One region of the Geodermatophilus sp. Leaf369 genome, then DNA from elsewhere that is predicted to be linked to it. Evidence: riboswitches for the same ligand, from Rfam matches in the RefSeq annotation. Region 1 holds a riboswitch; each other region holds the start of a gene.
What was found. A riboswitch is a leader RNA that binds a small molecule or an ion and turns the genes downstream of it on or off. The one in region 1 is predicted to bind cyclic di-AMP.

Region 1 (5,333 bases):
CGGTGGCCATGTGGCCTGCGTCGGCGAGCAGGGCCAACGAGCCGGAGATCAGCGCGCCCACGACCTGAACGATCAGGACGGTGACGGTGATGGCCAGGACCGCAACCAGCCGTTTGCGGTAGCCGGCCGAGACCGTGGCCCCCGGTGCGGGTGCGTGGTTGTGGTCGTGGCCCATGACGCGGTCTCCTCTGACATGCGGGTGTGCGCATGTCAGCATGCCTTACCGTGCGCGGGGAAGGGAAGGGGTCCTCAGCTGCAGGGGCCGCCCATCTCGATTCCCCGGGCCCGCAGCCAGGGCATCGGGTTGGTCCGCCCCTGGTACATGCCCTGGCTGTGCACCTCGAAGTGCAGGTGCGGTCCGGTGGACTGGCCGCGGTTGCCGACCTCGGCGATGAGTTGTCCCGCGCTGACGCGTTGGCCGGTGGTGACGAAGAAGTCGTTGATGTGGCCGTAGACGGTCACGGTGCCGTCGTCGTGCTGGATGTAGACGGCCAGTCCGAAGCCTGTCGCCGGTCCGGCTCGCACGACCCGGCCGGCGACCGGGGCGTAGATGGGGGTTCCGATGGGTGCGGCGATGTCGAGCCCGTTGTGCATCTGCCCCCACCTCATCTCATAACAGGAGGTGAAGCGCCCGCTGGTCGGCGCCACGCCGCCACCTGCACTCGGGGGGCGCGGAGCCGTAGTGACGGGCCCGGGGCGAGGGGGGACCGCGGTGGCTGCAGCACCGCCGCCGACGCCTTGCCCGTTGCCGGCGCGTGCTTGGGCTGCCGTCTGGGCCAGTACCTGGGCAGCTGCCTCGGCTCGGTCTGCTTCCTCTTGCTGGGCGGCCTGCTGCTGCGCCTGCCAGGCGGCGTACCCGTCGCGCTGGCCCTGCAGTTCCAACAGCCGGATCTGGGCGTTTTGGAGTTGCTGTTGCAGGTCGGCCTGCTGGGTGGTCAGTCCGTCCAGGGCCGACTGCGCCAGCGCGAGTTCAGCGGTCGCGGTGTCAGCTGCCGCGGTTGCGGCGGCCTGCGCGTCGGCGCTGTCCTCGACCGCTGCATCGGCCAGTGACGTCGCATTGGCCTGTCGCAGCTGAGCGGTCTCCAGGTCCTCCAGCAGGCTGACCCGGTCAGCGGCCAGGTACTCCAGAGTGACGGCCTGCTGCAGCATCTGCGAGGGTCCTTCGGCGGCGAGCAGGGCGCTGATCCCGCCCAGGTCCCCGGCACGCATGTACGTCTCGGCACCAAGGTCCCCCACCGCCGTTCGCGCTGTCTGCGTGGCTAGCGTGGCCGCCTCCAGCTCCACCGCAGCCACGACCGCGGCCTCCTGGGCGCGGAGCAGGTCGGCCTCGGCGACGAGTTGGGCATCCGCGGCGGCGGCAGCGACGGCGTTGGTCTGCTCGAGTTGGGCCTGGGCGTCGGCGATGGTGGCAGCCAGACGTCCGACCTCGGCGGCCGCGGCGTCCTGCTCGTCCTGGGCGGCCGAGATCTCGGTGTCGCTGGGGTTGAGCGGTGCCGCCTGCGCCGGCCCGGCCGACCAGGTCAAGGCGATCACCAGCACGCCGACCGCCACGCCCACCCGAGGTCGCCGACGGCCCAGGCCGTGATCTTCACGGGGTGGGGGTGTTGCAGTGCTCACGATGCCCTGGCCTCCAGCGGATACGACAACTACCTGTCGTAGTACTAACGGCCGGCGTGGTGGCGTCCTTGAGTCCTCACCCCGAACGGGTCACCCGGGTCGGTCACCGGCTGGACCTCGGTCGGCACTGCTGGCCGCGCGACTGATGGTCAAGCGCAGCGACCCCCCAAGGTGATGCCACGCTGGGCGAGCCATGGAGCCGGATTGGTGCGGGTGGCATAGAGGCCACCCACATGGGTCTCGATGTGCAGGTGCGGGCCAGTGGATTGGCCCCGGTTACCGACCTCGGCGATGAGCTCCCCCGCCTCGACCACCTGACCGGCGGTGACGAAGAACTGGTTGATGTGTCCGTAGAGGGTGATGGTGCCGTCGGAGTGCTGGATGTAGACAGCGAGCCCGAACCCGTTGGCCGGTCCGGCGTTCAGGACGACGCCCCCCTCGGGGGCGTAGATGGGCGTGCCGATCGGGGCAGCGATGTCGATGCCGTTGTGGTTGGTGCCCCACCGCGCTCCATAACAGGACGTGACTTGGCCGGCCACCAGCTCACCGCCCGAGGCGGCCACCGCGGCCTGACCGGCGGCGACGACCGATTCGGGATCATCCACGCCCTGTTCGGTGAGGGCTGCGACCTGGGCAACCTGCAGCTGCTCTTGAAGGGCAGCGCGCTCCGCGGATGCTGCTGCGTAGCCCTGCTGAGCCTCAGCCAATCTGGCTGCGGCATCAGCATCGGCCTGCTGGGCTGCACCCAGCGCCTCCTGCTGGCGCAGGACGGCTTCCTGAGCGCTCGCATCGGCCGTCTCCTGCTGTCCCTGGACCTCCTCCAATGCGCTGATGTCTTCGGCGCGGTCATCAGCCAGCAGCGCCAGCGTGGTGGCGCGGGCCAGAAGGTCCTCGGGATCATCGGCCTCCAGCAGGAGCCCAGCCTGGGCGAGGTCACCCGAGCTCATGAACGCCGCCCTCCCTGCGGCGGCCACCTCGCTCTGCGCCTGGTCCGTCGCCGCCTGGGCGGTCTGGGCTGCTGCAGACGCCGCTGCGGCGGCGGCGGTCGCTGTGTCCAGCTCCAGGGCGGCCAGTCGGGTCAGCTCGACCGTCGATTCGGCCTCGACGGTGGCCTGGTCCAGCCGTTGCTGGGCTGCCTCAAGCAGGCTCTCCAGACGCGCCGCCTCCTGCGGGGCAGTCTCCTCACCGGGCACGCCGGCGGACGTTCCCGGGGACGGGGCTGCCGCGCTGTCCGTGGGCTCTGCCGGTGCCGCTGATGCGATGCCGGGACCTGCGGTCGCGGCGAGAGCCCAGAGCAGGGCCAGGACAGCCGGACGCCCCCGTGGTCTCAAGCTGCGGGCGCCCCGCGTGCTGCGGGCGCCGTGGAGGGGGCTGAGCTTCTGGGGAGGGTCGTGCAGGGTCGCCACAGTGCAGCGGGCTCCGTTCTTCCTTCCACCGACCGAGTTAGCTGACGGGTTCGGGCTGGAAGGAGCCCTACTGCGCGGTGGCAGATTCACCCCAGGAACACATGGGTCCCCGGCCCGCCGACTGACCCGCAGAGGTCAGGCGACGATTAGGCGGGTCTGCCCAAGGACCCAGGAAGGGCGCGTGGCCTGAGCAGACGCCATCAAGCTACTAGCTTGACTAGTAGAGGTCACGTTCCGGTCACGACCGCCTGTATCCCCCGGCGTCGTGTTGTCGCACAGGGTCGGGTCCTGATGGCTCAGCGTGGCGTAGCCGCCTGGTCAGGAGTCCGAGTTTTCTGCCTGCAGCACCGGACTCGGTGAGCGCGACGCTCGAGCCAGTGCCCAGACCGCGATCGCTCCGGCTGTCATCAGCCCCACCAGTAGGAACACCACGGCGGCATGTCGTTGGTCGGTGAGTGCAGAAGGGCGCCACGCCGGGTCGATCTCGGTCCACCAGCCCTCCGCCAGCGCGGTGGGCCAGGTCAGCAAAGCAACCGAGACGAGCACGTGGATGGTGGTCCAGCCCGCGATCCACCACCCCCGCAGCTTGCGGGGGATGTCGCTGTCGAACCAGGACCGCACGAGCACCATGCCCGCGGTGAAGGTCGCGATCACAGACACCACGTGGGCGGCGTGGGATCGCATGACGATCTCCAGCACGGGGCCGGTGTACCCCAGGTAGACAACGACCACGAAGAGGGCCAGGGCTGGTGCGGGCCGGCGCAGGACGAGGGCGGCGCGGCTGGAGGTGATGGCCTCCAGCCACTGGGCGGCCCCCCGGTTGTCATCCATCACTGGTTCCGTCGCGGGTGATCGACGGTCGAGGTGGTCGGTGAGCAGCTGACCCGGTGCTGCCCGGAGAACCAACGCTGGCCCGAGCAGGCCGAGCAGGAGGTACTGCAGGGCGTGGGCGGGTGCAGAGACCAGGGCGTAGCGAGCAAGCCCGCTGGTCGTTGCCACCAGGAGCACGGTGGCACCGCCCAGTAGGAGTGCAGTGCGCCAGGAAGGCCACGACTGCCCGGCCTGGGTCCTCCTGCGCACTGCCCACACGTACGCCACCACCGCGCCGGCGATCAGGACAGGGAACAGCGGATCGGGGTAGGGCTGCCACAGTTGGGTCCACCACTGTCCTGGGGTGGGGTTGGGTGGGAGAGGGAAACCCAGAGCGTCGAAGGCGCTCCCCTCCTCCTCCCCCGGATTTGGCGTGGTTTGCGGGGTAGGGGTGCGCGACAGGGACACCGCGACACCGATCGTCGCTGCGAAGACGAGCACTTCGCTGATCGCCAAGCGGCGGAAGGCACGGTGGTCTCCCCGGGCCAGGCTGGGGAGGGTCCGGCGCCGGTGGGCCCACCCCAGCCCGCCCAACGCCAGCAGCGCAGCTGTCTTGATCACGACCTGTCGGCCGTAGTCGGTGTCAACCAGATCAGCGACGCCGGTCAGCCGCGTCGCGGCTGTGAGCACACCACTGAGGGCGACGAGCAGCACGAGCAGCGGTGCAACCGCGCTGAACCGGGTCACTGCCACCTGCAAGGCGGCGATGGGCACCCGGCGGATGAGGATCAGGGAGAGCACCCCGCCGGCCCAGGCGAGCACCCCGAGTACATGCAGCGCCAGACCGGAGATCGCGGCCTGGTGACTGCCCGATCCGGCGGCGTGTCCGGTGAACACCGGGGGGAGGCTGGCGAGCAAAGCGATGAGGAGCAGCGCCGCGCTGCCTGCTGTGGTGAGCACCAGCCGGGACCCGATGACCAGGACGAGGGTCAAGACCGCTACTGCGGCTTGGGCCTGGCCTTGCGGGATGGTCGTGGTGAAGGAGAACAGGCCGCGTGCGCTCACCGACGCCAGGTCGGTGCCCAGAAAATCCGCCAGCTGCAGGGGTGCCACCAGGATCGAGCTGAGCAGCCACACGGCTGCCGGCCAGGTCGCCATCCGTGTCCAGCGGTAACCCGCGACACTCATCTGCCGGTGCCCGGGGGCCAGTAGCGCAGCGGCCATCAGGCACCCCGCTGTCGCTACCGCCGCCAGGTCGCCCACGACCCGGGTCACTGGGATGGCCCAGGTGACCGCGGCCGAGGTGGCCGGTATCCCGGGCAGCGCCTCGGCGACGAGGGAACCCGACGCCCACAACAGCGCCAGGGTCGTGCCGACCCCGATCATCAGAGCGCTGAGTGTGATGACCGGTCCCGCCGGCATCGGCCACCCCCGCTGCCGCCGCGTGGACACAGCGGGGGCGACCACCATGACGTCCCCTGAGGACATCTCTGCTGAATG
Region 2 (5,333 bases), on a different contig from region 1:
CGTTCCCGGGGTCGCCGCCGAAGCCGGTGACCGCCCGCTGCACCCACCGCAGCGCCTCCAGCTGGTCGAGCAGGCCCAGGTTGGCCGGGCGGTCCCCGCCGTCCCCGACGAAGCCGAGCACCCCGAGCCGGTACGTCACCGCCACGACCACCACCCGCTGCTCGCACACCATCGCGGTCGGGTCGTACACCGGGAGGTCGCCGGCGCCGGACACGTAGGACCCGCCGTGCAGCCACACCAGCACCGGCAGGTCCTCGCCGGGGACGACGTCGGCGGGGGCGGTCACCGACAGCCGCAGACAGTCCTCGTCGGCCCCGAGGCCGGCGGACAGGCCGGGCAGCACCTGGTCCAGCAGCGGCACCGGCAGCTGCGGGCAGGCGGGCGCGGGCCGGGTCGCGTCGAGCGGCGTGGTCGACGGCGGCTCGGCGACCGGTGCCTGGAAGCGCCCGGCCCGGGCGTACCGGATGCCCGTCGCCCGGAGCACGGCACCGTCCCGCCGGGCCCGCACCGGACCGACCGGGGTGTCGACGACGTGCAGCTCAGCGGCCTGCTGGTCCGGCCCGGTGTCCTGGTGCGGGGAGCTCACGACGGGGCACCCTACGAGCCCCGTCGGCCCCGTCGCACAGTCCGGACACAGGTGTCCACGGGGACGGAAGTGGTTGCATCGTCGAACTCCGGCCCGGAGCGGACTACCATGTCCAGTGAGTCAGGAACGGCGATGCCGCTCCCGCCCCCCACTCCAGCTCCGGCGGTACCCACCGCCCTGCCCGGCCGGCCCCTCCGCGCAGACGCCCCGCGTCGTCGCGATGCCGCATGTTCTGAACGAGAGAGGCGAGATGACCCAGACCGTCGTCGACGAGAACACCCCCGAGACCGCTCCCGCTCCCACCGCGGGTCGAGCCGGAGCCCGCCTGGCGGGCGACCACGTCGAGGCCGTCCAGATCGCCCCCACGGAGACCGACGAGGACACCGACTCGACGGACACCCCGGAGGAGGAGGACAAGAACGCCGCTCCCGCCGGGTCCTTCGAGTGGGACGAGGAGGAGTCGCTCGCGCTGCAGAAGGCGCGCAAGGACGCCGCGATGGCGACCTCGACCGACGCCGTCCGCGCCTACCTCAAGCTGATCGGCCGCGTCGCGCTGCTGACCGCCGAGCAGGAGGTGGACCTGGCCCGCCGGATCGAGGCCGGGCTCTACGCCACCCACAAGCTGGCCGACACCGACACCAAGGTGTCCACGACCATGCGGCGCGACCTGAACTGGATCATCCGGGACGGCGAGCGCGCCAAGAACCACCTGCTCGAGGCCAACCTGCGCCTCGTGGTCTCCCTCGCCAAGCGGTACACCGGCCGCGGCATGGCCTTCCTGGACCTGATCCAGGAGGGCAACCTGGGCCTGATCCGCGCGGTGGAGAAGTTCGACTACACCAAGGGCTTCAAGTTCTCGACCTACGCGACGTGGTGGATCCGCCAGGCGATCACCCGCGCGATGGCCGACCAGGCCCGCACCATCCGCATCCCGGTGCACATGGTCGAGGTCATCAACAAGCTGGGCCGCATACAGCGCGAGATGCTCCAGGAGCTGGGCCGCGAGCCCACCCCGGAGGAGCTGGCCAAGGAGATGGACATCACCCCGGACAAGGTGCTGGAGATCCAGCAGTACGCCCGGGAGCCCATCTCGCTGGACCAGACCATCGGCGACGAGGGCGACAGCCAGCTCGGTGACTTCATCGAGGACTCCGAGGCCGTCGTGGCCGTGGACGCCGTCAGCTACGGCTTCATGCAGGAGCAGCTCACCGGGGTCCTGCAGACCCTGTCCGAGCGCGAGGCCGGCGTCGTCCGGCTGCGCTTCGGCCTCACCGACGGCCAGCCGCGCACGCTGGACGAGATCGGTCAGGTCTACGGCGTGACGCGTGAGCGGATCCGCCAGATCGAGTCCAAGACGATGTCCAAGCTGCGCCACCCCAGCCGCTCGCAGGTCCTGCGCGACTACCTCGACTGAGCAGTTGGCACCTCGCACCACCCGCTCCGGCACCACCGGCCCGAAGGCGCCGGTGGTGCCGTCGCGTGTGGGCACCGTCGACCTGGCCGACGTCGACCTCGAGCAGCTGGTCACCGGCGTCTCGGTGCGCGGGGACGCCGACGAGCTGCACGCCGAGGACGTCGAGGTCGTCGCGGCCCGGTTCGCCGACCTGCGGCTGATCGGGGGCCGGCTGGGCCGGGCCCGGTTCACCGACCTGGAGGTCGAGGCCTGCGACCTCTCCGGGCTGGACCTGGGCGAGGCGCAGTGGCAGCGGGTCGCGGTCGGGGAGAGCCGGCTCGCCGGGGTGTCGCTGGCCGGCGCCGGGCTGCGCGACGTGGCGTTCACGCAGGTGCGCGGCGCCCGTCTCGACGCCCGGTTCGCCACCCTGCGGGCGGTCCGGTTCACCGGCTGCGACCTCACCGAGGCCGATCTCACCGCCGCCTCCCTCGACGGCGTGGAGTTCGTCGACTGCCGGCTCGCCCAGGCCCGGTTCGCCCAGGCCACCCTGGTGCGCACCTCGTTCACCGGCTGCGACCTCTCGGCCGTGCAGGGCGTCACCGGGCTGCGGGACGGCGTCGTGGACGCAGCGACCCTGACGACGCTGGCGCCCGCGCTGGCCGCGGCGGCGGGCATCGCCGTCCGCTGACGTCGTGCGCGAGCACCGTCACCTGACGAAAACGCGCGTCGGCATTGGCAGGAGCCGGTGCCCCGGCTACCGTGGCCGGGTCCGACCGACCGTCACGTCCCCACCCGGGGAGCCCGGTCGGACGCCGCTGAGTCGCCTTCGGGCGAGCCGGGGACCCACCGATCCACTGGGGTGAATCCCGCGCTCCGGACCTCCGTCCGGTGTGCAGGTAGGGCTGCTTCCGCCCGAACCCGTCAGCTGACCTGGTAGGCGGCACGTCGGAAGACACCTGCCCCACGGAGCCACCGCACCCATGGAACCCTGCTCCACCTCGAGCACCACCCGCACGGGATCGACCGCCTCCGGGCGTGGTCGCGCCACCGGCACCGCGTTCCGGATCGCCGCCCTCCGCCGCCGCCCGAGCCTGTACCTCGGCGTCGTCGCTGCCGGCGCGCTGATCGCCAACGTCGTGCTCTCCTCCGCTCCGGCCGAGCAGGCCGACGCGTCGGCCGCCGCCTCCCAGCCGGCCAGCGTCGCCCAGCAGCTGGGCCTCAGCGCCGACCCCGCCTCGCTGGACACCGAGCGCAGCATCGCCGCCCTCCAGGACATGGCCGCCAGCCGCAGCACCCGCGAGGACCAGCAGACCGCCGCGCAGCAGGTCCAGGCCGCCGCCGACCAGGCCGTGCTGGACGCGCAGGCCGCCGAGGCCGCAGCTGCCGCCGCTGCCCAGGCCGAAGCGGCCGCTGCCGCCGAGGCCGAGGCTGCTGCCGCCGCCGAGGCCGCCGCGTCGTCCCCGTCCTCGTCCTCCGCCGGGTCGGGCGCGGTCACCGCGTCCTCGTCGACCTCGGCCAGCTCGGTCGCCCGGATCTCCAACACCTCCGGCCCGGTGGCCTCCTCGGTGCGGGCCGCCGCCGACGCCGTGGTGAGCAACGTGCCCGGCGCCGGGAGCATCACCCTGGGCGGCACCCGGCCCAGCGCCACCGACCCCGGCGGCCACCCGTCGGGCAGGGCGCTGGACTACATGGTGATGACCGATCAGAGCCTCGGTGACGCGATCGTGGCCTACCACATCGCGCACTGGGACGAGCTCGGCGTGGACTACCTGATCTACGAGCAGCGCTACCTCGGGTCGCCCAACGGCTCCTGGTCGATGATGGAGGACCGCGGCGGCACGACCGCGAACCACTTCGACCACGTGCACGTGAACTACCGCTGACCCAGCGCGCCCCGGGCCCGTCCTCCTCGTGGGGGCGGGCCCGGCTGCGTCTCAGCGCACCACGTGCAGCGGGTACGGCGGTGGCGGGAGCGGTCTCCGCCGCGGGCCGGTGACCCGGTCGATCGCCCGCCGCCAGGCCGGACGGCGGCCCTCCAGAGCAGTGATCCGCTCCTCGAGGGCGACCAGCCCGACGGTGGGGGAGGGCGCGGCGCCCAGGTGCGCCAGCTCGGTGGACAGCGCCCCGATGAGCTGCGCGGTCGCCGCACCGGTCAGGTGCACCGTGCCCACGCAGGTGCTCTCCCGCCAGACGCTGAGGTTCACCACCCCGAGCTCGGGGTGGTGGGTGACCCGGACCCCGCGGCCCAGGCCGCGGCGGTCCAGCACCCAGCCACCGGGACGGTGGGTCTGCGGGGAGGCCGTCATGGGGGAACGGTCCTGGTCGGGGGCCCGTCCGTCAACCGCAGCAGCCCCACCGGCCTCGCCGGGGGTCAGGTGCCGCAGTAGGTGGTGTACGCGCCGAAGTCGGTCGGGGCCGGCTCGGTGTACCGCTCGTCCCCGGGCCGGACGTCGAACGGCGAGGTCACTGCAGCGACCAGCCGGGTGAACGGCTCGAGGTCGCCGTCGGTGGCTGCCACGAGGGCCTCCTCGACCAGGTGGTTGCGCGGGACGACCGCGGGGTTGACCCGGTCCATCGCGTCGGCGTCCGGACCGACAGCGCGCCAGCGGGCCAGCCACTCGTCGATCGCGGCCAGGTCGAGCACCAGCTCGCGCACCGGCTCCACGTCCCCGCGGGCGGCCTGCCCCAGGGCCCGGAAGAAGGTGGTGTGATCGGGGTGGGCGGCCTGGAGCAGCGCCTGGAGGTCTCGGACCAGCGGGCCGGCGACGTCGTCGGCCAGGCCGGCGGGCAGCCCGGTCTTGGCCCGCATGCGCCCGGCCCAGGCAGCCTCGTAGGCGGGCACGAACCGCTCCAGGGCGGGGACGGCCAGGGCGATCGCCTGCTCCTGGTCGGCGTGCAGCAGGGGGAGCAGTGCCTCGGCGAGCCGGGCCAGATTCCACTGCAGGACCAGCGGCTGGTTGCCGTACCGGTAGCGGCCGCCGGAGTCGATCGAGCTGAAGGAGGCGTCGGCGTCGTGGGCCTCCATGAACGCACACGGGCCGTAGTCGATGGTCTCGCCGGAGATCGTGGTGTTGTCGGTGTTCATCACCCCGTGCACGAAGCCCACGGCCATCCAGCTCGCGACCAGCTCGGCCTGCGCGGCGACGACGGCCTCGAAGAGCGCCAGGTACGGCTGCTCGGCGTCGGCGGCCTCCGGGTGGTGCCGGGCGATGGCGTGGTCGGCCAGCCGGCGCAGCAGGTCGACGTCGTCCAGGGCGCGGGCGTACTGGAAGCTGCCCACCCGCAGGTGGCTGCTGGCGACCCGGGTGAGCACGGCACCGGGCAGCATCGTCTCCCGGGCGACGTCCCGGCCGG
Region 3 (5,333 bases), on a different contig from region 1:
TCCACCAGCACCTCGCCCGGCCCCGGGTCAGCGACCTCCAGGGTCACGAGCTCGTACTGTCCGCCCTCGCCACGCAGCACCGCGCCGGTCGTCTCCACGCGCTGTGTCTAACAGCCCCGCCCCCCGCGGCGTCGATCAGCTGGGACGACCACCGTGCGTCCTCAGCCACCGGCGTCGGTGGAGGAGGACGCACTCTGGTCGTCGACCCTGATCAACGCCGCGGGCGGGGGAGGGTCAGCCCAGGAGGTGCCGGGCGGCGGCGTACCCGCCCAGGCCGCTGACGGCGCCACCGCGCACGGTCCCGCCGGACGACGCCGCGACGACCCGGGGGTGCCCGGTGGCCGCGCCCCAGGTGCCCGCCGGCTGGGCCTCGGTGGCCACCGGCCAGGCCAGGTCGCCGTGGAAGATGTGCCCGCCCGGCATGGCGAGGGAGGCCTCCACGTCCAGCGGGGACGACGCCTGCAGGCACGGCCGGCCCTCGGCGTCGGTGGCGAGCACGTCGGCCAGCGGCTCGGCCAGCTGGGCGTCGAGCTGCGCGACGACCCGGCGCACGGCCTCGTCCCGGGTGCCCACCGGGTCGGCGGTGAACAGGTCGGCCGGGGTGTGCAGCCCGAAGACGGTGAGCGTGTGCAGCCCGGTGTCGCCGATGATCGAGGGGTCGGTGAGGGAGTGGCAGTAGACCTCGAACGGGATGAGGTCGGGCAGCGCACCGGCGGCGGCCTGCGCGTACGCGGCGTCGATCTGCCCGGCCGCCTCGTCGACGTGGCAGGTGCCGCCGAAGGCCACCGCGGGGTCCAGGCCGGAGCGCAGCCGGGGGAGCCGGGTGAGCACCGTGTTGACCTTGAGCTGGGCGCCCACCGGGCGGGGTGCGGGGGCGGCGCCGGTGAGCTCGTCGAGCACCGCGGGGGCGCAGCCAGCGACCACGTGCCCGGCGTCCACGGCGTGCGTCGTCCCGTCGTCGTCGGTCCAGTGCACGGTCGCCCCGTCGTCCCGGGTCTCGACGGCGGTGACCGTCGCCCGGGTGGCGAACTCGGCGCCGGCCCGGCGGGCGGAGGCGGCCATGGCGCCGCTGACCGCGCCCATGCCCCCGACCGGCACCCGCCAGAGGCCGGTCCCGTTGCCGACCAGGTGGTAGAGGAAGCAGCGGCCGGCCAGGCCGTCGGCGGCGTGCACGTCGGCGAAGGTGCCGATCAGCCCGTCGGTGAGCGCGACACCCCGGGTGACGTCGTGGTCGAGGTGGTCGGCGACGACGTCGGCGAGCGGGCGTTCGACCAGGTCGCGGTAGAGCTGGGGGTCGCGCAGCCGGGACTCCAGCTCCGCCCGGGTCGGCAGCGGCTCGACGAGGGTGGGGGAGAGGTCCTCGGCCAGCGTGGTCAGCCGGCCGTAGAGGCGCTGCCAGCCGGCCCACTCGGCGTCGGAGCCGGTGAGTGCCCGGAACGAGTCCGGCTCCACCAGCAGCGCCCGGTCATCGAGCAGGGTCGCGGAGTGCACCGACCGGTCGGCCAGGGTGAGGCCGAGGTCCAGGTCGGCGGCGATCCGGTCGGGCAGCAGGCTGACCAGGTAGCTGTAGGCCGAGAGCCGGACGTCGACCCCGGGGAACACCTGCTCGCTGACCGCGGCCCCGCCCACACCGGCCCGGCGTTCGAGCACCAGCACCGAGCGGCCCGCGCGGGCCAGGTAGGCAGCGGCGACCAGGCCGTTGTGCCCGCCCCCCACGACCACGACGTCGTACCGGGCGGCGGTCACGGCAGCTCCTTCTCGTAGTAGCGGGACCACTCGTCGGGCTCGTCCAGGTAGTGGCCGAAGGCCTCGATGGGCCGGTAGCCCGACCGCTCGTAGAGCGCGATCGCCTCGTGCTGGAGCGGGCCGGTCTCCAGGCGCAGCGTGTGCCACCCGCGCTCGGCGGCGGTCGCCTCGAGCCCGGTGAGCACCAGCCGGGACAGTCCTCGACCCCGGGCGGCGGGGACGACGTACATCCGCTTCAGCTCGGCCGCACCGGGCTCCAGCGGGCGCAGCGCCCCGCAGCCGACCGGGGTGCCGTCGTCCTCGCGCAGCAGCAGGACCACCGCGACGTCCTCGGCCGTGGGCGGGGTGCCGGACTCGCCCCGGCCGTCGTACCGCTCGCGCAGCTCGGCCTGCTGGGCGTCGGACAGGGCCTGCACCCGAGGGTCGGCCCAGGTGGTGGCGGTCAACGTCGGCACCCGGTCATCCTGCCCGGTCGACCCGCTGCAGCAGCCCCCAGACCAGGAGCGCCCGGGTGCCGTCGGGCAGGGCCACCACGTCCCGGGTGGGGACGTCGGGGGGCTCGAGGACGGCGCCCTCCACCGCGGCGACGTCGTCGAGCACGTGCTCCCACACGAGGAGGCCGGACGGCGCGGGGGAGCCGGGGCCCCGCACCAGCTGCTCGCGGAGCACCTGCCCGCCCGGCCCGGACACGACCTCCCAGCGCAGCGTCGGCCACAACGGGAGCACCCACTGCCGGACCACGAGCTCGAGGTCCCCCCAGGGACGCGCGGCGGTGCTCTCCGGCGGGCCGAGCACCGCGGCGTGCCGGTCACCCCGCCGGGCCGAGTGCTGCAGCGTCTGCCACCGGGTGTGCGCGGCGTGCGCCTGCGCCCGGGTGGCGCCCAGCCGGGGCAGTGCGGCAGCGACGAGGTCGGGCCGCACGTCGGCCATCCGGCGGAGCAGCACGAGGCAGAACTCGCGGCGCGCCAGTCCCTGCACGGAGGCATCTCCTCACCCGTTGTGAGCGTGTTCACCGGACCCGGGTGCGGAAGTCCACAAAAGGGGTCTCGGCGGTTGTCACGAACGTATTACGCACCTACCGTCGGCCCGTCCGGACGGATCGTTCCGTCGCCTCCCCTGGGTGACACCGACCGGACGCCGCCGAACCGCACGCCCCTCGTGAGCACCACCGGCACCACCGCGCAGCCCCCGCTGCGCACCGAGGAGCAGCGGACCGGGGACCCACCGCAGCACTGGGGTGAAGCACGCACCGACCCACCCAGGGTCGACGTGCCGGGCGAACTTCCCGTCCGAATCCGTCAGCTAACCCGGTAGGCGGCTCGTTGGAAGAAAGGACCACCCGCCGCACATGGCGAGTTCCAGCATGCCCGCGCGTCGCCCCGCCCTCCGGGGGCGTCGCGCTGCGATCACCCTCCTCGCCGCTGCCGGGGTCGTCCTGACCTCCACGCCGGCCCTCGCCGCACCGGACACCACGGACGCGCCGAGCACCTCGTCCGCCCCGGCCGAGCCGACCACCGCCGCCGAGGCCGCCCAGCTCATCGCCGACAAGGGCCACGAGCTCGAGGTCGTCACCGAGGACTTCAACACCGCCCGGGAAGAGCTCCTGCTCGACCAGGCCGCCGCCGACCAGGCCGCCGCCGACGCCGCGGCCGCGCAGAGCGCCTACAGCCAGGCCCAGCAGTCGGTCACCAGCGTGGCGCGCACCGCCTACACCGGCGACACCCAGCTCGGCTCGCTGCAGGCGATGCTGACCAGCGGGTCGGCCAGCGAGTTCGTCGACCGGGTCTCCACCCTCGACGTCCTCGGCGCCCACAACACCGACGTGCTCACCTCGGCGCAGGCCGCCAACGACACTGCCGCGCAGGCCCAGGCCGCCGCGCAGCAGACCGCGGCCGACGCCCAGGCCCAGCTGGACAGCGTGACCGCCCAGCAGGAGTCCCTGAACGCGCAGATCGCCGAGTACCAGGCCGAGTACGCCGCGCTGTCGGCCCAGGAGCAGGCCGCCGCCGCGGCTGCTGCTGCCGCGGCCGCCGCCGCAGCTGCCCCGGCCACCACCGAGAGCAGCGCGTCGTCGTCCTCGTCCTCGTCCTCGAGCAGCTCGGCCAGTGCCCCGGCCGCCAGCTCCTCGGCGTCCGGCGGCAGTGCGGTGACCGCCAACAGCGCCGCCGCGCAGATCGCCGTCGACACCGCCATGGCGCAGCGCGGCGACCCGTACGTGTGGGCCGCCTCCGGGCCGAACAGCTTCGACTGCTCGGGCCTGGTGCAGTACGCCTACGCCGCCGCCGGCATCTCGCTGCCGCACTCCTCGCGGATGCAGGCCTCGATGGGCCAGGCCGTCTCCCGCGCCGACCTGCAGCCCGGTGACCTGATCGCCTTCTACAGCCCGGTCAGCCACATCGGCATCTACATCGGCAACGGCCAGATGGTGCACGCGCCCACCTCGGGTGACGTCGTCAAGGTCGCCAGCATCGACACGATGGGCTCCATCACCGCGATGCGTCGCCTCGCCGGCTGACCCAGCCGACACCTCCCACCGCCCCGGTCACCTGATGGTGACCGGGGCGGTGTGCTGTCGGGAGGTCGGTCACACCCGGGGACCCTCCCGGGCTGCGCGCCGTTGGGACCTGTCGTGAGCGCCCTGACCGAGCCCCGCACCGTTGCCCGCCTCTTCCGCGTCGTCGCGTTGGCCGAGGCGGTGACCTGGGCGCTGCTGCTGGCCGGCATGTTCGTCAAGTGGGTGCTGGGCACCTCCGAGGTCGGCGTCCAGGTGGCCGGGCCGATCCACGGCGCGGTCTTCGTCGGCTACGTGGCGGTGTCGTTCCTGGCCTGGCGGGTGCTGCGCTGGGACCTCCGGACCGCGGCGCTGGCGCTGATCGCCTCGGTCCCGCCGTTCACCACGATCTGGTTCGAGCGCTGGGCCGCCCGCACCGGCCGGCTGCCGCTCGGGGAGACCGTCGCGCGCACGGCTGGCTAGCCTGCGGGACATGGTCGAGCCCACCCCCGTCGCACCCACCACGGCCCGCACCCTGCTGGCCCGCACCGCCCGGGTGCAGCGCGACGGGCGGGCCCCCAGCCTGGTCGCCGGTGTCGTCCGGGACGGCGGGCTGGCGTGGTCGGCCGGCCGCGGGGGCGTCGCCGACCCGCACACCGACGTGCAGTACCGGCTCGGCTCGATCAGCAAGACCGTCACCGCCGTCGTGGTCATGCGGCTGCGCGACGAGGGCCGGCTCGGCCTGGGCGACCCGCTGGAGGCGCACGTCCCCGGCACCCCGTTCGGTGACCGCACGGTCGGCCAGCTGCTCTCGCACCTGGCCGGGGCCTCCAGCGAGAGCCCCGGCGGGTGGTGGGAGCGGGTCCCCGGCGGGTCGTTGGAGGACCTCGCGCTGGCCCCCGAGCACGTGGTGCTCGGTGCGGCCCGCCGCTTCCACTACTCCAACCTCGGCTTCGGCCTGCTCGGTGAGCTCGTCGCCCGGCACCGCGGGACGTCCTGGGCCGAGGCCGTCACCGGGGAGGTGCTCGGCCCCCTGGGGATGAGCCGGACGACGCCGCGACCCTCCGGCGTCGCCGCCCGGGGGAGCGCGGTGCAC
Region 4 (5,333 bases), on a different contig from region 1:
GGTGGCCTGGGCGTCGTCCAGCGCGCGGTGCGTGGGCGTGGTGCGGGCAGAGAAGAACGGCGCCAGGGTGCCGAGCTTGCAGTTGGGCACCTCGTCGCGGGTGAGCAGCCGCCGGGCCAGCACCGCGGTGTCCACCGAGGCGAACGCCGGCCAGGCCAGCCCCGACGCCGCGCACGCCGCCCGGAGGAAGCCCAGGTCGAAGGGGGCGTTGTGGGCCACGAGCACGGTGCCCCGGGCGAACTCCAGGAAGTGCGGCAGCACGCTGTCGATCCGGGGGGCGGCGGCCACCATCATCGAGGTGATGCCGGTGAGCACGCTGATGTAGGGCGGGATGTCGCGGCCGGGGTCGACCAGGGTCTGGAACTCCCCGACCACCTCCCCGGCCCGGACCTTGACCGCGCCGATCTCGGTGATCGCGTCGGTGTGCGCGGAACCGCCGGTGGTCTCCAGGTCGACGACCACGAAGGTCACCTCGGCGAGCGGGGTGCCCAGGTCGTCGATCGACACCTGCTCGAAGCGACGCGGGAGCACGGGCTGGGGGAGGAGTGGACCGGGCACGTCGCGGACGCTAGGTCGGGGGTCCGACAGTCCTGGCCCCGACGCGCCGTCGGGTCGAACACACGTGCGGGTGAGGTGCGCCCTCCCCGCGGGCGTGGCGGGCATCACCCCGGCACTGTCCGCTCGTTGTGCCCGGAGGTCGACGACGCCGTCGCCGCGGGTGAGCAGGAGGTGGACGGGGTGCGACGTCGTCGGGTGTCCTCGGTGCTGGTCGTCGGGACGGTGCTCGCCGTGCTCGGCCTGGGCGCCCCCACCGCCACGGCGGCCCCCAGCTCGCAGCCCGGTGGCACCACCGGTGTCCTGGACAGCGCCGAGCTCACCGACCTGCAGACCCGGGCCGCGGAGGTGCAGGGCGACCTGCAGGAACGCCAGGCCGCCGTGGCTGCCGCCCAGACCGAGCTCGCCCGGGCCCAGCAGGCCGCGGACGCCGCCGCGACCCGGGTGGCCGCTGCCGAGACGGCCCTGGCGACCGAGCAGGTCGCCGTCGGCCGCTACGCCGCCGCCGTCTACCGGGACGGCGGCGCCCCGACGGCGCTCTCCCTGTTGCTGTCGGGCAGCGACCCCGGCGACGTCGTGGCGGCGATGGGCTACCTGGACCTCGTCGACGACGCCGCCGACGACGTGCTCACCGCGGCTGCCGCCCAGCGGCAGGCCGCGCTGGCCGAGCAGGCAGCCGCCGACCAGGCCCTGGCCGGCAGTGCGGCCCAGGCCGACCAGGTCGCGGCCCAGGTGGGCGAGCTGGAGGCCGCGGCGTCGGCGGTGACCGCGGACCTGGACCGGGCCCTGGGCGCGGTGGACCGCCAGCTGGCGCAGCTGCAGGCCGAACAGGTGGAGGTCAACGCCCGGACGGCGGCCAACTGGCAGGCCTACGTCGACTCGCTCACCGCGGCCGGGGTCGCCCTGCCGCCGGCGGCCGCCCTGCAGGACCCGGCGGCCGGCGTTCCCGCGGGGCTGGCGCCGGTGGGCGGCTCGACCGGGGCGGCCCAGCCCGGGGCCGCGCAGCTGCCCCGCCAGCCCAGCTCGCTGCTGGTGCTGCCGGCCGAGACGGTCGCCGCGGTCAGCACCGCGATGGGCGCTCTCGGCCTGCCCTACGCGCCGGGCACGGCGGGCCCGGCGTCCTACGACTGCGGGTCTCTCGTCCAGGCCTCCTACGCCGCCGGCGGGATCGCGCTGCCGGCGACGCAGGGCGAGTTGTTCGCCACGACCACGCCGGTGGCCACGGCCGACGTGCTGCCCGGCGACCTGGTCTTCCTGGGGACGGCGGAGTCCGGTCTGGGCCACGTGGGGATCGCCCTGGACCCGCAGACCATGCTCGCCGCCGACGGACGGGCCGGTGCCGTGGTGGTCCGCTCGGTGCCCGTCGACCAGCTGCTCGGGATCGGCCGACCCAGCCTGCCGCCCCGGGCGGCGGTCGCCGTGCCGGGCGCCACGGCCGGTGCGCTGCCGGTGGAGTGCGGCAACTCCCTCTACCCGGCCAGCTACGACGGCAGCCGGTCGTGGGGCGGCTACCCCAACGGGCTGATCCCGCCCTCGGCGCTGTGTCCCCTGGGCGTGGCCGGCCACGCGCTGCGGTGTGACGCCGCGGCGGCCTGGCGGGCCCTGTCGGCGGCCTTCGCCGGCCGGTTCGGCAGCCCGCTGTGCATCACCGACTCCTACCGCGGCTACGCCGCGCAGGTGACGCTCTACGGCCAGAAGCCGGCGCTGGCGGCGGTGCCCGGCACGAGCAACCACGGGTGGGGCCTGGCGGTCGACCTGTGCGGCGGCGTGGAGTCCTACGGGACGGCGCAGTACGCCTGGATGGTGGGCAACGCCGGGCGCTTCGGCTTCGTGCACCCGACCTGGGCCGACCAGGGCAACGGCCGCGAGGAGCCCTGGCACTGGGAGTTCGCCGGGACCTGAGCGGGCGGGTGTGCACCTGCGCACCCGGAAATGTCGGTGGGGACACCTAGCGTCCGCGGCGACGGACCGACCGGTCCTGCGACCGCCGCCAGGAGGCACCGTGCTCATCGACTGCGACACCTGCACCGTCCGAGGCCAGGGGTGCGACGACTGCGTCGTCACCGTGCTGCTCGGGGCCCCGCCGGGGTGGCGGGGGAGCGACCCGACCGTGGTGCCGATGACCCGGCGGCCGGCGGTGGGCCACCCCCGGGAGGACGTGGTGGCCGACCTGGGCAGCGCCTGGGTGTCCGGGCCGACCGACACGCCCGGCGGGTCCGGTTCTCCCGCTCTCGGGGTGGTCGTGGAGCTCGACGACGTCGAGCGTCGCGCGGTCCGGGCGTTGGCAGAGGTTGGACTGGTCCCGCCACTGCGGCACCAACCCCCGACGAGGCGCGAGGTCGGCTGAGTGGGGGCACGCCGCGCTCCCGTCGAGCTGGGCAGAACGTGCCGAAGCAGAGCGGTCCGAAATGGCACCTCCTGTGCGTTCGGGGTCCGGATCGACCTCTCCACGGAGGTCCCCGGCGTCGATACGGTGGGGTCGTCCGGTCGGCTGGACGTCGCCCCACCGGGTGACACCGACCGGTCACCGCCGAACTGCCCACCCTCCGGGGCGGGCGGACCGGGGACCCACCGCAGCACTGGGGTGAGTTCTCCGCGGGCGCCACGAACGGTGGTGCGTGCGGGGATAGGGCGTCGTCTTCCTGCCCGAACCCGTCAGCTAACCCGGTAGGCGGTCGAGGAGGATGAGGAGCACGCGCACACGTGTCGTCCCACCGCACCGCCCGAGGACCGATCCCGTCCTCGACCACCCGCCCGCACATCCCCGCGGCGTTGATCGTCCCGGCGCTCCCCGACCTGCCGACCGGTCCGCGGCGCACCCGTCTCTCCGGTCGCCTCGGCCGCGGGATGCTGCTCGGCGCCGTCGCCGGGCTGACCCTCACCGTCCTGCCGGGCACCGCCTACGCGGCGCCGGGTGACCCGGGCACCGCTGCCACCGGGGCCACCGGGTCCACCACCGAGGCCACCACCCCCGAGCAGGCCACCGCACTGGTCGCCGAGGCCAACCACCAGCTCGAGGTCGTCACCGAGCAGGTCAACGACGCACAGGTGCAGCTCGCCGACCACCAGGCCGCCGCAGCCTCCGCCGCGCAGGCCGTCACCGCCGCGCAGACCCAGTTGGCCACGCTCAGCACCCAGCTCGACACGGTCGCCCGCAGTGCGTACACGACCAACCCCTCCAGCTTCAGCGCGCTGATGACCAGCAGCTCACCCGAGGACTTCCTGGCCCAGGTCAGCACCCTGGACGTCATCGCCGGGCACACCAACGACCTGGTCACCCAGGTCGCCGCGGCCGGCCGCACCGCGACCGAGGCGCAGACCGCCGCCGACCAGGCCGCCGCCACCGCGCAGCAGGCCCTGGACACCGTCACCGCCCAGCAGGCCGACCTGCAGGAGCAGATCGCGGCCTACCAGGCGCAGTACGCGGCCCTGACCGCCGCGCAGCAGCAGGTCGTCGTGACCGCGCACAGCGGCCCCGAGGTGGAGGCACCGGCGACCGTGGTCGCCGACGGCGCCGCGGCGCAGACGATCGTGGACACCGCGATGGCCCAGCGCGGCGACCCCTACGTGTGGGGTGCCGGCGGCCCGAGCAGCTTCGACTGCTCCGGCCTGACGTCCTACGCCTACGCCGCCGCCGGCATCTCCCTGCCGCACTCCAGCGCGGCCCAGGCGCGGATGGGCAGCCCGGTCGCCCGCGGGGACCTGCAGCCCGGTGACCTCGTGTACTTCTACAGCCCGGTCAGCCACATCGGGATCTACATCGGCAACGGGATGATGGTGCACGCCCCCACCTCCGGTGACGTGGTCAAGGTCGGCAGCGTGGACATGTCCGGCTACGCAGGAGCGCGCCGGCTCGTCTGAGGCGCGGCACCGACGGGGACGCACAGCCGGGCTTCCTAGGATCACCGGCGTGGGTCCCCGTCGTCGTGCCCTGCTCACCGCTGCCGTCCTCGGCGTCGCCCTGGTGGTGGTGCTGTGGGTGCGGATCCCGTGGGCGGCCACCCCCGAGGTCACCGACCCCACCGGCGGGCTGACCGCCGACCAGCTCTCCCGCGCCGACGCCTTCGTCGGGGCCCTGCGGCCGGCGTCGCTGGCGAACCTGGCGCTGGGCCTCCTCGTCGCCGGGGTCCTGGGTCTGACCCCGCTGGGCGCCCGGCTGGTCACCGCCGTGGCGCGCCCGCTCGGCGGCGGCTGGGTGTGGCGGGTGCTCCTGGGCACCGTGGCGCTGACCGTGGTGGGCAGGCTGGTCTCCCTCCCGCTGTCGGCCTACGGCGAGGTGGTCCGGCACCGGTACGGCCTGTCCACCCGCAGCTGGCCGCTGTGGGCCCGGGACGTCGCGGTGGACACCGGGATCACCGCGGGACTCACCGCGCTCGGCATGCTGCTGCTGGTCGGGCTCGCCCGCCGGGCGCCCCGCACCTGGTGGGCCTGGGCCGGGGCGGGTGCGGCCGGGCTGGTCGTGGCCGGGTCGTTCCTCTACCCGGTGGTCATCGAGCCGGCGTTCAACTCCTTCACCCCGTTGCCGGCCTCCCAGCTGCGCACCGACCTGCTCGACCTGGCCGAGCAGTCCGGCTCCCCGGTGCAGGACGTGCTGGTCGCCGATGCCAGCCGGCGCACCACCGCGCTCAACGCCTACGTCTCCGGGTTCGGCTCGACGCGACGGATCGTCGTCTACGACACCCTGCTCACCGAGCTCCCCGACGCCGAGATCGAGTCCATCGCGGCGCACGAGCTGGGCCACGTGGCCACCGACGACGTGCTCACCGGCACCCTGGTCG

Region 2: linked by a shared signal. The riboswitch ahead of ASG36_RS22015 (hypothetical protein) and the one ahead of ASG36_RS19075 (M23 family metallopeptidase) in region 1 are both predicted to bind cyclic di-AMP.
Region 3: linked by a shared signal. The riboswitch ahead of ASG36_RS11825 (C40 family peptidase) and the one ahead of ASG36_RS19075 (M23 family metallopeptidase) in region 1 are both predicted to bind cyclic di-AMP.
Region 4: linked by a shared signal. The riboswitch ahead of ASG36_RS01630 (C40 family peptidase) and the one ahead of ASG36_RS19075 (M23 family metallopeptidase) in region 1 are both predicted to bind cyclic di-AMP.

The regions. Positions count from the first base shown of each region.
Region 1 is NZ_LMQA01000005.1:5,270-10,602, reverse strand. Features, by position in the region: gene ASG36_RS19085 (cation diffusion facilitator family transporter) at 1-175, opposite strand, end outside; gene ASG36_RS19080 (M23 family metallopeptidase) at 250-1,557, opposite strand; gene ASG36_RS19075 (M23 family metallopeptidase) at 1,767-2,810, opposite strand; cyclic di-AMP (ydaO/yuaA leader) riboswitch at 3,037-3,186, opposite strand; gene ASG36_RS19070 (cytochrome c oxidase assembly protein) at 3,342-5,219, opposite strand.
Region 2 is NZ_LMQA01000004.1:1,669-7,001, reverse strand. Features, by position in the region: gene ASG36_RS16390 (carboxylesterase family protein) at 1-586, opposite strand, end outside; gene ASG36_RS16385 (RNA polymerase sigma factor) at 837-2,000, shown strand; gene ASG36_RS16380 (pentapeptide repeat-containing protein) at 2,068-2,667, shown strand; cyclic di-AMP (ydaO/yuaA leader) riboswitch at 2,783-2,935, shown strand; gene ASG36_RS22015 (hypothetical protein) at 2,960-3,862, shown strand; gene ASG36_RS16370 (hypothetical protein) at 3,914-4,285, opposite strand; gene ASG36_RS16365 (YdiU family protein) at 4,351-5,333, opposite strand, start outside.
Region 3 is NZ_LMQA01000002.1:620,174-625,506, forward strand. Features, by position in the region: gene ASG36_RS11805 (NDMA-dependent alcohol dehydrogenase) at 1-98, opposite strand, end outside; gene ASG36_RS11810 (NAD(P)/FAD-dependent oxidoreductase) at 235-1,746, opposite strand; gene ASG36_RS11815 (GNAT family N-acetyltransferase) at 1,743-2,201, opposite strand; gene ASG36_RS11820 (hypothetical protein) at 2,206-2,724, opposite strand; cyclic di-AMP (ydaO/yuaA leader) riboswitch at 2,926-3,079, shown strand; gene ASG36_RS11825 (C40 family peptidase) at 3,110-4,261, shown strand; gene ASG36_RS11830 (DUF3817 domain-containing protein) at 4,376-4,720, shown strand; gene ASG36_RS11835 (serine hydrolase) at 4,731-5,333, shown strand, end outside.
Region 4 is NZ_LMQA01000001.1:335,790-341,122, reverse strand. Features, by position in the region: gene ASG36_RS01645 (DEDD exonuclease domain-containing protein) at 1-558, opposite strand, end outside; gene ASG36_RS01640 (M15 family metallopeptidase) at 685-2,457, shown strand; gene ASG36_RS01635 (hypothetical protein) at 2,558-2,902, shown strand; cyclic di-AMP (ydaO/yuaA leader) riboswitch at 3,074-3,243, shown strand; gene ASG36_RS01630 (C40 family peptidase) at 3,259-4,416, shown strand; gene ASG36_RS01625 (M48 family metallopeptidase) at 4,466-5,333, shown strand, end outside.